Regions from separate parts of the Kitasatospora sp. NEAU-CNBT7 genome, predicted to be linked through region 1. Evidence: riboswitches for the same ligand, from Rfam matches in the RefSeq annotation. Region 1 holds a riboswitch; the other holds the start of a gene.
The links. Region 1 has a riboswitch for thiamine pyrophosphate ahead of thiO (glycine oxidase ThiO). Riboswitches for the same ligand answer to the same signal wherever they lie in the genome.
Positions count from the first base shown of each region.

Region 2: linked by a shared signal. The riboswitch ahead of thiO (glycine oxidase ThiO) and the one ahead of thiO (glycine oxidase ThiO) in region 1 are both predicted to bind thiamine pyrophosphate.

Region 1 covers NZ_JBXQQB010000012.1:199,918-204,318, reverse strand. Annotated here, with positions in the region: gene AC2TEW_RS18455 (thiazole synthase) at 1-366, opposite strand, end outside; gene thiS (sulfur carrier protein ThiS) at 372-581, opposite strand; gene thiO (glycine oxidase ThiO) at 578-1,756, opposite strand; TPP riboswitch at 1,750-1,862, opposite strand; gene AC2TEW_RS18440 (NAD(P)/FAD-dependent oxidoreductase) at 1,941-3,146, shown strand; gene AC2TEW_RS18435 (Rv2175c family DNA-binding protein) at 3,239-3,604, shown strand; gene thiE (thiamine phosphate synthase) at 3,601-4,248, shown strand.
Region 2 covers NZ_JBXQQB010000034.1:71,371-75,771, forward strand. Annotated here, with positions in the region: gene thiE (thiamine phosphate synthase) at 1-301, opposite strand, end outside; gene AC2TEW_RS31915 (Rv2175c family DNA-binding protein) at 298-663, opposite strand; gene AC2TEW_RS31920 (NAD(P)/FAD-dependent oxidoreductase) at 756-1,961, opposite strand; TPP riboswitch at 2,040-2,152, shown strand; gene thiO (glycine oxidase ThiO) at 2,146-3,324, shown strand; gene thiS (sulfur carrier protein ThiS) at 3,321-3,530, shown strand; gene AC2TEW_RS31935 (thiazole synthase) at 3,536-4,333, shown strand.

The DNA.
Region 1 (4,401 bases):
CAGCGTCTCGGCGGCGTCCAGCAGCTCGATCGGGTCGGGCAGCAGGGTCCGCTCGTCGGCGATCACCTCCAGCTTCACCCAGTCCGTGCCGAGCGCCTCGCGGGCGAGCCGGGCGGTCAGCACCGCCTCCCCGGCGGTGAAGCAGCCGGCCGTGTTGGGCAGCACCCGGATGCCGTTGCGGGTCAGCACGTCGAGCACCGACCCCTGGGTGCCGGGGTCGACGCGGCGCATCGCGACCGTGGTCAGCTCGGTCCCGGAGACCAGCAGCGCCTGCTCCAGCACGTCCAGGCTGGGGGCGCCGCCGGTGCCCATGATCAGCCGGGAGGTGAAGGCCGTCCCGGCGATGGTGAGAACGTCGTCCGCCACGGCGCTCAGCCGCCCTGGACGGCGGTGAGGATCTCGACCCGGTCGCCGGCGCTCAGCACCGTCGCGGTCCACGACCCGCGCGGCACCACCGCCTCGTTGAGCGCCGCGGCCACCCCCGAGGGCGCCTTGCTCAGCTGGGCCACCACCTCGGCCAGCGTGGTCGAGGCGGGCAGCTCGCGGGGCTCGCCGTTGACGGTGAGCGGAATCTGGTTCATGACGGGACCTCTGCGGTGAAGCGGCTGGGGGAGAAGGGGGCGGCGAGTCCGGGCAGCACACCGGTGGCCAGCTGCTCGGCGATCAGATCGGCGGTGACCGGGGTGAGCAGCACGCCGTTGCGGTAGTGGCCGGTGGCGGCGGTGAGGCCGGGCAGTGCGGTCGGGCCGAGCAGCGGGGCGTTGTCGGGCGAGCCGGGCCGCAGCCCGGCACCGGTCTCCGCCAGCGGCAGCTCGGTGATGCCGGGGATCAGCTCGTGCGCGTCGCGCAGCAGCTCGTACACGCCGCCGGCGGTGACGGTGGTGTCGTGGCCCAGCTCCTCGCTGGTCGCCCCGATCACCAGCTCGCCGTCGGCCCGCGGCACCAGGTAGATGTGCTGCCCGCGCACCACGGCCCGCACGTTGCGGGACAGGAACGGCGCGTACGGCTGCGGGATCCGCAGCCGCAGCACCTGGCCCTTGACCGGACGGACCGGCGGCAGCACCCCGGCGGGCAGCCCCGGCAGCAGGTGGCTGCGGCAGCCCGCCGCCAGGACCAGCTGCCCGGCGGTGAGCTCGGAGCCGTCGGCCAGCCGGACCCCGGTGGCCCGGCCGTCCTCGACCAGCAGCGCGGCGGCCTCGGACCGGTGCAGCAGCACGCCCTCGCGTTCGCACGCGGCCAGCAGGGCCTTCGCCAGCCGCCGGCCGTCCACCTGGTGATCGCCCGTCACCTGCAGCCCGCCGCGCACTCCCGGGGCCAGCATCGGCTCGAGCTTGCGGCACTCGCGGCCGGTCAGCCAGTGCGACTCCAGTCCGAGCCGCTGGTGGAAGGCGAGCAGCTCGCGCAGCTCCTCGCGGTCGTCGGAGTCCAGCGCCACCGCCAGCGTGCCGGTCCGGCGGTAGCCGGTGTCCAGGCCGGTGGCGGCGGTCAGCTCCGCGGCGAAGTCGGCGTACCGCTCGTTCGACGCCATCCCGAGCCGCAGCAGCGGCTCCTCGCCGTACTGCAGCTCCGTGACCGGCGCCAGCATGCCGGCCGCGACCTGCGCCGCCCCGCCGCCCGGCGCCGGGTCGACGACAGCGACCGCCAGTCCGCGCTGCGCCGTCCGCCAGGCCACGCCCAGGCCGATGATCCCGCCGCCGATCACCAGCACGTCGGGCGTGCGCGCCGCCGGCGTCCCGGCCGCAGATGTCCGTGCCAAAGTCGGTAACTCCCTTCGCCGGCATGACCCGGATCAGGTTCGGACGGTCGCAGGCCGCACCAGCCCGCCTCTCAGCCCGGTGCACCGGGCTCCCGTGTGAGGTGCCCGTCCACCATAACGCCGGGCGCCGCCCATCCCGAAGGTGCGTACGGAGGGTGGACACCCCGCTGGATAGGCTGACCCGGTGGTCGAACTGAAGAGAACCGGACGAGTGGTCGTGGTCGGGGCGGGCATGGCGGGCGCCCAGGCCGCCCTGGGCCTGCGGCGCGGAGGCTGGGAGGGCCGGATCTCGCTGCTCGGCGACGAGCCGCACCGCCCCTACGACCGGCCGCCGCTCTCCAAGAACGTGCTGCTCGGCCAGGCCGACAGCACCGCCTTCGACATCGACTGGGACCACCTCGGCATCGACCTGCTGCCCGGCCGCCGCGCCCTCGCCCTCCACCCCGGGGTGCTGCACACCGACGCCGGCGAGCTCCCGTACGACGGCCTGGTGATCGCCACCGGCGCCGCCCCCCGGCCGCTGCCCGGCGCCCCCGGCGCCCGCCTGCTGCGCACCCTGGACGATGCCCTCGCGCTGCGGGAACGGCTGCGCCCGGGCGTGCGGCTGGTGCTCGCCGGGGCCGGCTGGATCGGCGCGGAGACCGCGACGGTGGCCCGGCAGCTCGGCTGCGAGGTGACCGTGGTCGAGGCGGGACCGGCCCCGCTGGCCGGAGCGCTGCCCGGACCCGTCGGCGCGGCGATGGCCGGCTGGTACGCCGCCGCCGGGGTCGACCTGCGCTGCGGGGTCGGCGTCCTGGCGGCCGAACCCGCGGCGGTGGTGCTCACCGACGGCACCCGGCTGGCCGCCGACGAACTGCTGGTCGGCGTCGGCGCCCGTCCCGCCACCGGCTGGCTGGCCGGTTCCGCGGTGGAACTCGACCCCGACGGCGCGATCCTGGTCGACGACCGGCTGCGCACCACCGCCCCCGGCGTGTGGGCGGTGGGCGACTGCGTCTCCTACCCCTCGGCCCGCTCCGGCACCCGGCTGGCCGTCCAGCACTGGGACCACGCGCTGCAGTCCGGCGGCGCCGCGGCCGCCGTGATGCTCGGCGCCGACACCCCCTACGACCCGGTGCCGTACTTCTGGTCCGAGCAGTTCGGGCACATGGTCCAGTACGCGGGCCGGCACGCCGGTGCCGACGAGCTGATCCACCGCGGCTCGCCCGAGGAGGCGTCCTGGTCGGTGCTGTGGCTGCGTCAGGGGGCGCTGGTCGCGACCCTGTCGGTGGACCGCCCGCGCGACCTCAACCAGGCCAAGCGGCTGATCGACCGGGGTGCGGTGCTCGACCGCGCCCTGGCCGCGGACCCGTCCGTCCAGCTCAAGGCGGCGGCCGCCGGACCGGGGTCCTGACCGGGGGCCGGCCGGGTGGCCGACCGGGGGAGCGGCGGGGCCCGGCCGGGGAGGTGGTGCGCGAGGGCCTCGGGAGGTGGCAGGCTGGGGGCGTGAGCAAGATTGATCCCAAGATTGAAGCCCTTGTCCCCGCGTGGCTCTACCTGCCCGACATCTCGGAGCTGTGGGGGGTGCAGATCACCGAGGTCCGGGACCAGGTGAGGAACCGGACCCTGCTGGCCGTCCGCCGCGGCGAGAACAACTCGCTGCAGGTGCCCGCCGACTTCATCGAGCCCACCGGGCCGGTGAAGCACCTGGTCGGGACGTTGACCGTGCTGCGCGACTGCGGGCTCAACGACGAGGAGATCCTCGAGTGGATGTTCACCGAGGACCCGTCGCTGCCCGGCAGCCCGATCCAGGCGCTGCGGGAGAACCGGGGCACCGAGGTGAAGCGCCGCGCCCAGGCGATGCTGCTGTGACGGCCGACCCCCGCACCGCGCTGGCGGACGCCCGGCTGTACCTGTGCACCGACGCCCGCCGCGAGCAGGGCGACCTGCCCGAGTTCCTGGACGCGGTGCTGGCCGGCGGCGTGGACATCGTCCAGCTGCGGGACAAGGGGCTGGAGGCGAAGCAGGAACTCGAGTACCTGGAGGTCTTCGCCGACGCGGCCCGCCGCCACGGCAAGCTCTTCTCGGTCAACGACCGGGCCGACGTGGCGCACGCGGCCCGGCCGCAGGTGCTGCACCTCGGGCAGGACGACCTGCCGGTGCCGGCGGCGCGGGCGATCCTCGGGCCCGACGTGCTGATCGGCCGCTCCTGCCACGCCGAGTCCGAGGTCGACACCGCGCTGACCGAGGCCGGCGTCGACTACTTCTGCACCGGCCCGGTCTGGCCCACCCCCACCAAGCCCGGCCGCCACGCACCGGGGCTCTCGCTGGTCTCGTACGCGGCGAAGCAGCCGACCGACCGGCCCTGGTTCGCCATCGGCGGCATCGACCTCACCAACCTGGACGAGGTCCTCGCGGCCGGCGCCGACCGGGTGGTCGTCGTCCGCGCCATCACGGCAGCCGACGACCCGGGCGCAGCCGCCGCCGAACTCGCCCGCCGCCTCCGCAACCGCTGACACCTCCCGGCGGACGCGCGGTGGATTTCAGGGGCGCCGGGGGGCACCCATAGGGGCGCTGGGGGCACCTCCCGGCCGAAGGCTGGGGGCGGAACTGCGCGAAACGGCAGGGCACCACCTGCAACTCGGTCACCGACCCCGGCTGAACGGTGA
Region 2 (4,401 bases), on a different contig from region 1:
CCGCCGGCACCGGCAGGTCGTCCTGCCCGAGGTGCAGCACCTGCGGCCGGGCCGCGTGCGCCACGTCGGCCCGGTCGTTGACCGAGAAGAGCTTGCCGTGGCGGCGGGCCGCGTCGGCGAAGACCTCCAGGTACTCGAGTTCCTGCTTCGCCTCCAGCCCCTTGTCCCGCAGCTGGACGATGTCCACGCCGCCGGCCAGCACCGCGTCCAGGAACTCGGGCAGGTCGCCCTGCTCGCGGCGGGCGTCGGTGCACAGGTACAGCCGGGCGTCCGCCAGCGCGGTGCGGGGGTCGGCCGTCACAGCAGCATCGCCTGGGCGCGGCGCTTCACCTCGGTGCCCCGGTTCTCCCGCAGCGCCTGGATCGGGCTGCCGGGCAGCGACGGGTCCTCGGTGAACATCCACTCGAGGATCTCCTCGTCGTTGAGCCCGCAGTCGCGCAGCACGGTCAACGTCCCGACCAGGTGCTTCACCGGCCCGGTGGGCTCGATGAAGTCGGCGGGCACCTGCAGCGAGTTGTTCTCGCCGCGGCGGACGGCCAGCAGGGTCCGGTTCCTCACCTGGTCCCGGACCTCGGTGATCTGCACCCCCCACAGCTCCGAGATGTCGGGCAGGTAGAGCCACGCGGGGACAAGGGCTTCAATCTTGGGATCAATCTTGCTCACGCCCCCAGCCTGCCACCTCCCGAGGCCCTCGCGCACCACCTCCCCGGCCGGGCCCCGCCGCTCCCCCGGTCGGCCACCCGGCCGGCCCCCGGTCAGGACCCCGGTCCGGCGGCCGCCGCCTTGAGCTGGACGGACGGGTCCGCGGCCAGGGCGCGGTCGAGCACCGCACCCCGGTCGATCAGCCGCTTGGCCTGGTTGAGGTCGCGCGGGCGGTCCACCGACAGGGTCGCGACCAGCGCCCCCTGACGCAGCCACAGCACCGACCAGGACGCCTCCTCGGGCGAGCCGCGGTGGATCAGCTCGTCGGCACCGGCGTGCCGGCCCGCGTACTGGACCATGTGCCCGAACTGCTCGGACCAGAAGTACGGCACCGGGTCGTAGGGGGTGTCGGCGCCGAGCATCACGGCGGCCGCGGCGCCGCCGGACTGCAGCGCGTGGTCCCAGTGCTGGACGGCCAGCCGGGTGCCGGAGCGGGCCGAGGGGTAGGAGACGCAGTCGCCCACCGCCCACACGCCGGGGGCGGTGGTGCGCAGCCGGTCGTCGACCAGGATCGCGCCGTCGGGGTCGAGTTCCACCGCGGAACCGGCCAGCCAGCCGGTGGCGGGACGGGCGCCGACGCCGACCAGCAGTTCGTCGGCGGCCAGCCGGGTGCCGTCGGTGAGCACCACCGCCGCGGGTTCGGCCGCCAGGACGCCGACCCCGCAGCGCAGGTCGACCCCGGCGGCGGCGTACCAGCCGGCCATCGCCGCGCCGACGGGTCCGGGCAGCGCTCCGGCCAGCGGGGCCGGTCCCGCCTCGACCACGGTCACCTCGCAGCCGAGCTGCCGGGCCACCGTCGCGGTCTCCGCGCCGATCCAGCCGGCCCCGGCGAGCACCAGCCGCACGCCCGGGCGCAGCCGTTCCCGCAGCGCGAGGGCATCGTCCAGGGTGCGCAGCAGGCGGGCGCCGGGGGCGCCGGGCAGCGGCCGGGGGGCGGCGCCGGTGGCGATCACCAGGCCGTCGTACGGGAGCTCGCCGGCGTCGGTGTGCAGCACCCCGGGGTGGAGGGCGAGGGCGCGGCGGCCGGGCAGCAGGTCGATGCCGAGGTGGTCCCAGTCGATGTCGAAGGCGGTGCTGTCGGCCTGGCCGAGCAGCACGTTCTTGGAGAGCGGCGGCCGGTCGTAGGGGCGGTGCGGCTCGTCGCCGAGCAGCGAGATCCGGCCCTCCCAGCCTCCGCGCCGCAGGCCCAGGGCGGCCTGGGCGCCCGCCATGCCCGCCCCGACCACGACCACTCGTCCGGTTCTCTTCAGTTCGACCACCGGGTCAGCCTATCCAGCGGGGTGTCCACCCTCCGTACGCACCTTCGGGATGGGCGGCGCCCGGCGTTATGGTGGACGGGCACCTCACACGGGAGCCCGGTGCACCGGGCTGAGAGGCGGGCTGGTGCGGCCTGCGACCGTCCGAACCTGATCCGGGTCATGCCGGCGAAGGGAGTTACCGACTTTGGCACGGACATCTGCGGCCGGGACGCCGGCGGCGCGCACGCCCGACGTGCTGGTGATCGGCGGCGGGATCATCGGCCTGGGCGTGGCCTGGCGGACGGCGCAGCGCGGACTGGCGGTCGCTGTCGTCGACCCGGCGCCGGGCGGCGGGGCGGCGCAGGTCGCGGCCGGCATGCTGGCGCCGGTCACGGAGCTGCAGTACGGCGAGGAGCCGCTGCTGCGGCTCGGGATGGCGTCGAACGAGCGGTACGCCGACTTCGCCGCGGAGCTGACCGCCGCCACCGGCCTGGACACCGGCTACCGCCGGACCGGCACGCTGGCGGTGGCGCTGGACTCCGACGACCGCGAGGAGCTGCGCGAGCTGCTCGCCTTCCACCAGCGGCTCGGACTGGAGTCGCACTGGCTGACCGGCCGCGAGTGCCGCAAGCTCGAGCCGATGCTGGCCCCGGGAGTGCGCGGCGGGCTGCAGGTGACGGGCGATCACCAGGTGGACGGCCGGCGGCTGGCGAAGGCCCTGCTGGCCGCGTGCGAACGCGAGGGCGTGCTGCTGCACCGGTCCGAGGCCGCCGCGCTGCTGGTCGAGGACGGCCGGGCCACCGGGGTCCGGCTGGCCGACGGCTCCGAGCTCACCGCCGGGCAGCTGGTCCTGGCGGCGGGCTGCCGCAGCCACCTGCTGCCGGGGCTGCCCGCCGGGGTGCTGCCGCCGGTCCGTCCGGTCAAGGGCCAGGTGCTGCGGCTGCGGATCCCGCAGCCGTACGCGCCGTTCCTGTCCCGCAACGTGCGGGCCGTGGTGCGCGGGCAGCACATCTACCTGGTGCCGCGGGCCGACGGCGAGCTGGTGATCGGGGCGACCAGCGAGGAGCTGGGCCACGACACCACCGTCACCGCCGGCGGCGTGTACGAGCTGCTGCGCGACGCGCACGAGCTGATCCCCGGCATCACCGAGCTGCCGCTGGCGGAGACCGGTGCCGGGCTGCGGCCCGGCTCGCCCGACAACGCCCCGCTGCTCGGCCCGACCGCACTGCCCGGCCTCACCGCCGCCACCGGCCACTACCGCAACGGCGTGCTGCTCACCCCGGTCACCGCCGATCTGATCGCCGAGCAGCTGGCCACCGGTGTGCTGCCCGGACTCGCCGCCCCCTTCTCCCCCAGCCGCTTCACCGCAGAGGTCCCGTCATGAACCAGATTCCGCTCACCGTCAACGGCGAGCCCCGCGAGCTGCCCGCCTCGACCACGCTGGCCGAGGTGGTGGCCCAGCTGAGCAAGGCGCCCTCGGGGGTGGCCGCGGCGCTCAACGAGGCGGTGGTGCCGCGCGGGTCGTGGACCGCGACGGTGCTGAGCGCCGGCGACCGGGTCGAGATCCTCACCGCCGTCCAGGGCGGCTGAGCGCCGTGGCGGACGACGTTCTCACCATCGCCGGGACGGCCTTCACCTCCCGGCTGATCATGGGCACCGGCGGCGCCCCCAGCCTGGACGTGCTGGAGCAGGCGCTGCTGGTCTCCGGGACCGAGCTGACCACGGTCGCGATGCGCCGCGTCGACCCCGGCACCCAGGGGTCGGTGCTCGACGTGCTGACCCGCAACGGCATCCGGGTGCTGCCCAACACGGCCGGCTGCTTCACCGCCGGGGAGGCGGTGCTGACCGCCCGGCTCGCCCGCGAGGCGCTCGGCACGGACTGGGTGAAGCTGGAGGTGATCGCCGACGAGCGGACCCTGCTGCCCGACCCGATCGAGCTGCTGGACGCCGCCGAGACGCTGGTCGACGACGGCTTCACGGTGCTGCCGTACACCAACGACGACCCGGTGCTGGCCCGCAAGCTGGAGGACGTCGGCTGTGCGGCGATCATGCCGCTGGGTTCGCCGATCGGCTCCGGCCTCGGGATCCGCAACCCGCACAACTTCCAGCTGATCGTGGAGAACGCGGGCGTCCCGGTGGTGCTGGACGCGGGCGCCGGCACCGCCTCCGACGTGGCGCTGGCGATGGAGCTGGGCTGCGCCGCGGTGATGCTGGCCTCCGCGGTGACCCGGGCCCAGGACCCGGTGCTGATGGCCGAGGCGATGCGCCGGGGCGTGGAGGCCGGGCGGCTCGCCCACCGGGCCGGGCGGATCCCGCGCCGGTTCCACGCCGAGGCCTCCTCGGCGATGGCCGGCCGGGCCGAACTGGACGTGCGGGAGCGCCCGGCGTTCTGACCGGGTCTCAACTTCGGCACAGACCGGCCCGCGACGGGCAGGCCCCGGGCCCGCCCGGGGCCTGCGCC